One region of the Cobetia sp. 3AK genome, then DNA from elsewhere that is predicted to be linked to it. Evidence: predicted binding sites of a transcription regulator. Region 1 holds the regulator's gene; the other holds the start of a gene.
The links. Region 1 encodes sigma-54, which starts transcription at its own class of promoters, with help from an activator protein. Its sites were predicted from a motif close to TGGCACNNNNNTTGCTNT; they were not measured.
Positions count from the first base shown of each region.

Region 2: QD228_RS08195 (DUF3305 domain-containing protein) is a predicted target of sigma-54. The motif match lies at 2,733-2,750, and genes of this name have one in related genera.

Region 1 is NZ_JARWKR010000001.1:469,955-474,372, forward strand. Features, by position in the region: gene lptC (LPS export ABC transporter periplasmic protein LptC) at 1-76, shown strand, start outside; gene lptA (lipopolysaccharide transport periplasmic protein LptA) at 175-753, shown strand; gene lptB (LPS export ABC transporter ATP-binding protein) at 750-1,496, shown strand; gene QD228_RS02055 (RNA polymerase factor sigma-54) at 1,833-3,281, shown strand; gene raiA (ribosome-associated translation inhibitor RaiA) at 3,881-4,189, shown strand; gene QD228_RS02065 (PTS sugar transporter subunit IIA) at 4,199-4,418, shown strand, end outside.
Region 2 is NZ_JARWKR010000004.1:372,944-377,361, reverse strand. Features, by position in the region: gene QD228_RS08205 (4Fe-4S dicluster domain-containing protein) at 1-692, opposite strand, end outside; gene QD228_RS08200 (DUF3306 domain-containing protein) at 1,133-2,026, opposite strand; gene QD228_RS08195 (DUF3305 domain-containing protein) at 2,023-2,595, opposite strand; gene QD228_RS08190 (formate dehydrogenase accessory sulfurtransferase FdhD) at 2,943-3,830, shown strand; gene QD228_RS08185 (helix-turn-helix transcriptional regulator) at 3,857-4,418, shown strand, end outside.

The DNA.
Region 1 (4,418 bases):
CGGCAATGACACCACCCGTGACGATGATGGCCGCGTCTCCAGCACCTTCGATGCCGCACCGGCCCAGGATCAGTGAGCGCGCCCCTGCATGCGCCGAATCCTCTCTCCCCGATTTCCGCTTCACGATGGCCTGAGTGATCGTGAAGCCTTACCAGTTCTGCCAAGGAGCACTCCATGACTTCAACGACTCTCACGCCCTTGACGGTCTGGCGCCAGACACTCAGACCCGGTGTCATGGCCCTTGGCCTGGCACTTGGCATGACGACGCTTTCCCCGACCGCACTGGCGCTGGACAGCGATGCCAACCAGCCGATCAACATTGCCGCCGACTCACTGTCACTGGATGACAAGGCCGGCACGGCCACCTATACCGGTCGCGTGGAAATGCGCCAGGGCAGCATGAAGCTGGATGCCGCGCGCGTGGACATCAGTCGCGCCGACAGCGGCGAGATCTCCCTGGTCAAGGCCACCGGCCAGCGCGCCTACATGGAGCAGAAACCCGATACCGACGAGCGACTGGTCAAGGGCTGGGCGAATACCATTCGCTACCACGCGCTGGAGCGCCGGGTGGAACTGGTCGGCGATGCCCGCCTGGAGAAAGGCGATGACACCTTCGAAGGTGGCTACGTGGAATACTTCCTGGACAAGCGCCAGGTCAATGCCAGCAATGGCACCGATGCCTCATCCTCCGAGGGGTCACGCGTCCACATGACCCTGACGCCACGTGGCGCCAATGCCAGCAAGGATCAATGAGCATGACTGCTGCCAGCCCACGTACCCTCAGCGCTCGTCATCTGGCCAAGGCCTACAAGGGTCGCAAGGTCGTCAAGGACATCTCGCTGGAAATCCGCCAGGGTGACATCGTAGGCCTGCTGGGCCCCAACGGGGCCGGCAAGACGACCTCGTTCTACATGATCGTCGGCCTCGTGCGCTCGGATGCCGGTAGCGTGACCATCGATGACCACGACCTGTCCGGCGCCGCCATGCACCAGCGGGCTCGCGCCGGCATCGGCTATCTGCCCCAGGAAGCCTCGATCTTCCGCAAGCTCTCGGTGTCCGACAACATCATGGCGATCCTCGAGACGCGCAAGGATCTGGATCGCAACGGACGCAAGGCACGCCTGGAGGAGCTGCTCAACGAGTTCAGCATCACGCATATTCGTGACAGTGCCGGCATGAGCCTTTCCGGCGGGGAGCGCCGCCGCGTGGAGATCGCTCGCGCACTGGCCACCGAGCCAGACTTCGTGCTGCTAGATGAGCCGTTTGCCGGCGTGGACCCCATCTCGGTGGGCGAGATCAAGAGCATCGTGCGCCAGCTGCGTGACCGCGGCATCGGGGTGCTGATCACCGACCACAACGTGCGCGAGACACTCGACATCTGCGATACCGCCTACATCGTGGGCGATGGTCAGATCATCGCGCATGGCGACGCCGACACCATCCTCGCCAACCAGCAGGTGCGTGATGTCTACCTGGGCCATGAGTTCAAGCTCTAGCCCGAGAGTGCCGTCAGCCTGGTGAGAGCCGTCAGCCTGACGAGAGCCGTCCGACCTCTTCTGCTCTCACCAGCACCCTCCAGCACCCGCCACTTCCTGCTTCACTGTCGGGGCCTCGTTCCCCGCCCCCTCACGCAAGCGCCTCGACATGCGCTTGCGTGATCTCCCCGTGAACCTTCCTGCTCTGCCACACCTCACTCGAATGCATGACGTCCATACCACCTTGGTGGCAACATGGCATGCAAGTTGCTTGAATATTCTCGACTGCCCCTTGTCAGTGCCCCGACCCACGGTATAGCGTAGATGCACGTTCCTTTGCCGTGAATGACAGACCCCATGAAACCCACCTTGCAGCTTCGACTCGGCACTTCCCTGACCATGACCCCGCAACTTCAGCAAGCGATCCAGCTGCTGCAGTTGTCGACGCTGGACCTGCGTCAGGAGATACAGCAGGCGCTCGAGTCAAACCCCATGCTGGAGCTTGACGAGGAATACGAGTCGCTGGATGTCGCGGAGACACAGGACAAGAGCGAGATCTCCACCTCCGAGACCAACAGCGAGATTCCTGAAGAATACCCTCTCGACAGTGACTGGTCGGACCTCTACCAGGATCACGCAGGCAGCCTGACCAGTTCCGGCAGCGGAAGCTCGAGCGAGGACGGGCCGGACTTCGATCGCAACACCAGTGTCGAAAGCCTGCAGGACCATCTGCGCTGGCAGCTGGCGATGACGGACCTCGATGCGCGTGAACGCCAGATGGCGGAGAGTCTGATCGATGCGGTGGATGGGGCCGGCTACCTGAGCATGAGCCTGGACGAACTGGTCGATGGCCTGCGAGGTCAGGGACTGCCCGGCCTCAAGGCGTCGGAACTCGAGCAGGTCCTGCTGCGCCTTCAGCAGTTCGATCCCACCGGTGTGTTCGCTCGAGACCTGCGGGAATGCCTGCTGCTTCAGCTGGCCCTGCTGCCGGACGATCTGCCACTGCTGGCCCAGGCCCGCCGTCTGGTGCGGCAATTCCTCGAGGCACTGGGCAATGACGATCGCAAGCTGCTCAAGCGTCGCCTGAGCCTGGATGATGATGAGCTGGATCACGTCATTCGTCTGGTACGGGCGCTCGACCCGCGCCCAGCGTCCGCCTGGGGCGAGCCTGCCAGTGATTACGTCATCCCGGACCTGCTGGTCCGTCATACGCGTCACGGCTGGCAGGTCGAGCTCAACCCGGAAGCGCTGCCCAAGCTGCGTATCCAGCCGGAATATGCCGCCCTCATCAAGCGGGCCGACAAGTCCGCGGACAACACCTTCCTCAAGGACAATCTTCAGGAAGCCCGCTGGCTGATGAAGAGCCTGTCCTCACGCAACGACACCCTGCTCAAGGTGGGCCGCGAGATCATGGCGCGCCAGATCGACTTCCTCGAGCAGGGGGAAGAAGGCATGAAGCCGCTGATCCTCGCCAACATCGCGGAAGTGGTCGAGATGCACGAATCCACCATCTCGCGGGTGACCACCCAGAAATATATCCACACCCCGAGAGGCGTGTTCGAACTCAAGTTCTTCTTCTCGAGTCAGGTGGGTGGCAGCGGCAACGGTGACGCGCACTCCAGCACCGCGATCCGCGCGCGCATTCGCAAGCTGATCTCGGAAGAACCGGCGCGCAAGCCATTGTCCGACTCACGCCTGGTGGATCTGCTGGCCAGTGATGGCATCGAGGTAGCGCGCCGGACGGTCGCCAAGTATCGCGAGGCCATGGGCATCCCCTCCTCCAGCGAGCGCAAGCGCTTGGCGTGAGTCTCGATAACGGATACCCGCAAGCCAGCGGGCTCCACACGTCGGAGCGCTGAAGCTCGCCCCCTTGCACCTGCCATCCTGGCATCATCTGCCAATCGGTCGTCTGAATACCGGTTGGCAATGCCTGTCCTTGCGACTGCGTGAGTGACTTCACGCCCCCAATTGCCTATTTTTCCTGCCACTTTTCTCCAGAGTGCTTTCTTTTTCCCTCACATCCCACGGACAGATAGCCAGGGGTCGCCACCGACTCCTGCCACACGAACGTCGACGTAAATGCTGACATTGGCCACAAACGGCCGGTTTCTCGAGCCCCATTCCGTCCGTGATGCGAGGCGATGCTCATGAAGAACCTGCTGATATCCCTCGCTGGGTTGAAGACAAGCCTTGCCCCACGATGCAGCGCAGCGTTGATCTTTGTTCAAAGCTTGGGCATTGTCGGGGTAGACGCTCGGTACACCGGCACCGCCGCTCTCGCCAGCAGATGATCGCCACGAGACCATGGCCGGAGTCAGAAAGTGGCCGCGCGTTCAATCAGGGTTTGCTCGCAGTCAAAAAGGGTTACAATTCAAAGGCAACCCGCTGGATAAAGGAGCGTGTCCATGCAAGTGAATATCACCGGGCATCATGTGGAACTCACCGATCCTCTCCGCGATTATGTCAACGAGAAGCTCGCTCGCCTCGAACGGCATTACGACAACATCACCAATGTTCAGGTGACACTGTCGATCGAGAAGGAACGCCAACAAGCTGCCTGCACCCTGCACGCCGCTGGCGCCGACCTCCATGCCCTGGCAGAAGACCCCAACATGTACGCTGCCATCGACGCGCTCGCCGACAAGCTGGACCGCCAGCTGGTCAAACACAAGGAAAAGTCCCAGGCTCGCTCTCAGGGCACCGGGACCCGTTGACCTTCTGCCATGACACTTGATCAGATTCTTCCCCCCGAGCGCACGCTCTACGGCGTCCCCGGGGGGAGCAAGAAGCGGGTGCTGGAATTCTTCAGCACCTTCATTGCTCAGAACATTCCCAGCCTGGACAGCCAGGAAGTCTTCTCGCGCCTGATCGGGCGCGAGAGACTGGGTTCGACGGGTATCGGCCACGGCGTGGCCGTGCCACATGCACGCAGTCCACACTGCA
Region 2 (4,418 bases), on a different contig from region 1:
GAATGGGCACAGATGTCGAGATTGACGTTGACGTAATTGGGCTTGTCGAAGCTGCCGACCAGACCGGCGAATTCTGTCGCCCAATGGGTCAGGTTCGTGATCTGATCGCCGCTCTCGACAAGGCTGGCGTCGCTTGCGAGACGATCCAGCTCGCCCAGCACCGTATCCTCTGCACGCAGATAGCCCGGCGGCGGAAGTTCCGCCTGATTGAGGGGCTGGTGACCCAGATCGGCGATCAGGTCGAAGGTCTCGACCTGTCGGGTACCTGTGGACAACAGTGCGCGCGCCAGATTGACCCCGCCAGACAGCAGCGTGAAATGGCCAAGATGGCCGCTCAGCGAGAGCGCCTCGCGGGTGCTGGCATGGGAGGGCAGTGCTTCGCTCGTCGTGATATGCCGCTCGTCGAGGGATACCAGAGCGCTGTTGTCCTGCTCGCTGATCAGCAGAGACAGTGACAGGGAGTGAGTGGCGGGCAGTGCCAGCATCAGGCTGGACAGGGCACGCAGGCGCGCTTCGCTGCCGATCAGCAGTGTGCGGCCCTGGCTGCGATAGCGGATCGGGGCGCTGCCGGCATCACTGGCCAGCAGTGGCAGGCTGGAAGCGGGGGAGGCTCCGAGCACTGCCGCCAGGGCGCGTTGGCGTGCTTGCTGGTTGAGCGCGCGCTGGGCGTTCTCGAGACTTGAACTGAGCATCCTCATCCTTATTTCGGTCGTGGCGGCTCCGCCCCTGCGCGCCTGTCAGGTGGCGCGGTGGACGGTTCCTGATCGCCGCTGATTCTCGAGGCTTGCGCCCGGTCAGCGGTCGAAGGTCATTCAAGGAAGTGCATGGGCTTCCAGCGACGTCTTGCGCCTGATGTCATCCGGATGATCCGCATGGCGGCATCATTGCGACTGGCTTCAGCATAGTCAGGGACTGAAGGGCCAGCGATGAGCATCGGGCGTAGACGGTCAGGTATCGGAAGGCAGTGCCGTTCTCTTGGCAGACGATACCTGCCTCTGTTGAGCGGATTCTTGCAGGCAGTGCGCCTCTCGCATCGGAGTGGAAGTCATGTGAGAGGCAAGGGAATGACCCCGCATGCCGAATACGGAGCTCGCGCTGGGTCATAATGTCTCAGTGCCTGCGGGTAGGCGTGTCATTCTGGTGGTTGGGGCGATCTGTGGGTGGGCCCATGTCCGTCAGCCGTGACGCCATCGGTCTGGTCCCATGCGCCTTGCCGTGCTTGCGTGTCATGCGCAAGGGCAGCATCAGTATCCGTGTGCTTGTCCTGCGCGTGCTCGCGATGGGTCTGTGGGCCGTGATCCGGTGATGTCTCATCCAGTGAGTCGAGACCTTGCTCATCCGTTGAGGGTGCAGCCTCCAGCGCCTCATCCTGCGGCTGATCTTCCGAGCCGTTGCTGGCGGCTACGCAATCAGCCTCGTCATCTTCCAGCTTCTCGAGTCCCTCTTCGACATCGCGAGTCCAGCGTCTCAGCGTCTCGGCCACACCTGCGGCGAGCGGACGCATCTGGGAGAAATCCTGATCGTAATCGTCCAGGCCATCGCGTAGGGAGTGCTCGCCTCCCATGAAGATGCGACGCAGGGCGCGTTGTCGCAGCGCCGGGTCCACTCCTGCCTGCATGTAGGCACTGATATCCGCATCCGGCAGCAGGGTGTCGGGGTCTGGCAGCTCCACGACGGGAGGGGGCTCATCTGCCTCCTGTGCAAGGGCCTCGGCGTCGGTCGTCTCACTGCCGCCTTCAGCGGACGTTTCGCCATGCCGCTTGCTGTCATGCCGCTCACTGTGCAGAGCATGGCCCGGCTCGTCCGATGCCTCGCAGGCCTCTGTTTCCGTGGGTGCGGTCTCAGTGGGTGCGGTATCAGTGGGTGCGGTGTCATTGGCCGTGGAGGGCTGTGCGACCGTCGCCAGCCCAACGGCGGCATCGGGGGAGTCCGTGGTCGTCCGTGAGGCTTCAGCGCGCTGCTTGCGGCGTGACCAGCGGGACAACAGGCCTTGCGAGGTATTGTCGCGGTCGTCGGAGTGACTCATGGCCCTTCCTTGCTGGCAGCATCAGTGTCCGGGTGCACGGTGTCGGTCTGACTGGCGCGCCCCGCCCCCTTGCGCTTCTTCTTCTTGCCTTCGTCGATGCGCTCACCATGCCGGGCGAGATAGCCCTCCAGCCAGACCATCAGGGCAGGAGGCATCGGGGTATCCAGTACCAGTTGGTCGCCATCCAGCCAATGCGAGGCCACTTCCTGGCAGGCGGTGACGACCCTTGGCTGCATGCCATCCGCTTCACGCTCTTCACACAAGACGAACAGGCGCGGCTGTTCGCAACGCAGGTTGTAACGATAGTCGGTGCGCTCGGTGAGATGCAGCTGCAGGGGCAGAGTGCGTTGAGGCTCCGGTTGCGCCGCCTGTTCAGGCGTCCGGGGCGTGGCCTCGCCGTGATCCGCGGGCGCGATCCGGGAAATCACCCAGGTGTCGAGAGTGAAGCGGCCGAGAGTCTGCTGCGAGGGGGCCAGGGTCACGGTCAGCCAGCGAGTGTCGTCAGGTCGTGATGACTCGCGTGAGGCGTCGAGTGCCGTGTCCATCAACGGGTCGGGTGGCTGGGTCATGGCGTATCTCTTGAGGGCGTTCTGGAAGTGGTTCAGGGGGTGACCCGAGTCGTGGTCGGCGGCGTATCGGGTCCAAGGCGAGTCTGTCATCAGCGCCGTGGCTTGCACGTTCACGAACATGCGACGCTCTACCGGTTTTAGCAAGAAGCGTGCCGCATGCGTCGAGAATTGCATGACGCGAGATCGCAATGGCTGCCGGATCAGGACAGCCTCTCGGCCTGACTGGTATTCTTTGAGCGCTGGGTGACGACGCATGCCGCAACCTGCATGGCAGGTTCGCCGTGTGGCGGCACCCTCCGGCATCAATTCGGCTCGAAGAGGGAGACCCCGACGCCATGAAAACCTCCATGCCTCCGGTCATCAGCAATGCTCGATTGCCCACCACGCTGGATATCGTCGTGATGGATGAGCGAGGCCAGCGCCAGACCCAGTCGATCGCTGCCGAGCGCGCGCTGACGATCTACCTCAACAAGCGTGAGATCGTCACTCTGATGACGCTGGGGGCCGAGCCTGAGGCGCTGGTCGCGGGCTATCTGCGCAATCAGGGCCTGTTGGGAGATATCGAAGACCTGGAGGCGCTGCAAGTGGACTGGGAGGTGGAAAGCGCCTCGGTGGTGACGCGCCATCTGCCGGAGGATATCGAGCAGCGACTGAGCAAGCGTACCGTCACCACCGGCTGCGGCCAGGGAACCGTCTTTGGCAATCTGCTGGAGCGTCAGACGCTGGAGGCGCTTGATGATCGCCCCTTTCAGCAGAGTGTGCTGTATCAGCTGCTGGCATCTCTCGCGGCCCACAATGCCACCTATCGCAAGGCGGGGGCGGTACATGGCTGTGCGCTGTGTCGGGATGATGAGGTGCTGGCATTCATCGAGGATGTCGGTCGCCACAATGCCGTCGATACCCTGGCAGGCCTGAACTGGCTTTCACCTGTGCGCGAGGACGAGACGGATTACCGGGGTGCCAATATCTTCTATACCACGGGGCGTCTGACCTCGGAGATGGTGCTCAAGGTGGCGCAGGCGGGCATTTCGGTGCTGGTCTCACGCTCCGGGGTGACCCAGAAGGGCGTTGAGCTGGCCAGCCGCTTCGGGGTGCTGTTGATCGCACGTGCCAAGGGCAGCCACTTCCAGGTGGTGGACCCTGCCGGTCGGATGATACTGGACGCCATCCCTCCGCTGCGTGCCGGTGATCAACTTCGTGAAGCCGGCAAGTCTCGCTCTGGAGGCGAGCAATGAATCAGCCTGTTTGCGGGGATGCGACGATGCATGACAACCCCTTTCTGACGGTCCATGAGGTCGCACGACTGTTGCACCTCAATGAAAAGAAGATCTATCAGCTGGCCAGTGAGGGCACCATGCCGGCCACCAAGGTCACCGGCAAATGGCTTTTCCCGCGGCGCCTGGTCGAGCAATGGATTCTGGAGTCCAGCCATCATGGGGTGCTGGCGGATCGCTTGATGATCACCGGTAGCGATGACCCCTTGCTGGCAGCGCTGACGATGCGACTCAACCAGCAGCACGATGGCAGTGCCTTCTATGGCATGAGTGTCACCGGGACGCGCCTGGGGCTGGATCTGTTGAGTCAGGGGCGTGCCGATGTCTGTGCCATCCACTGGGGGCGTGCCGAGGAAGCATCGCTTCGCCATCCGGCCTTGGTCCGCGGGCACGATGGTTATCGTCAGTGGGTATTGGTCCGGCTGGCTCGGCGCACCCAGGGGCTGATCATTCGCCAGGAAGATCGCCACCTGCCGATCAATCCCGGTGGCCTGTTCGGGTCTCAACGGCGCTGGGTAGTGCGTCAGGAGGGGGCCGGTTCGCAGCGCT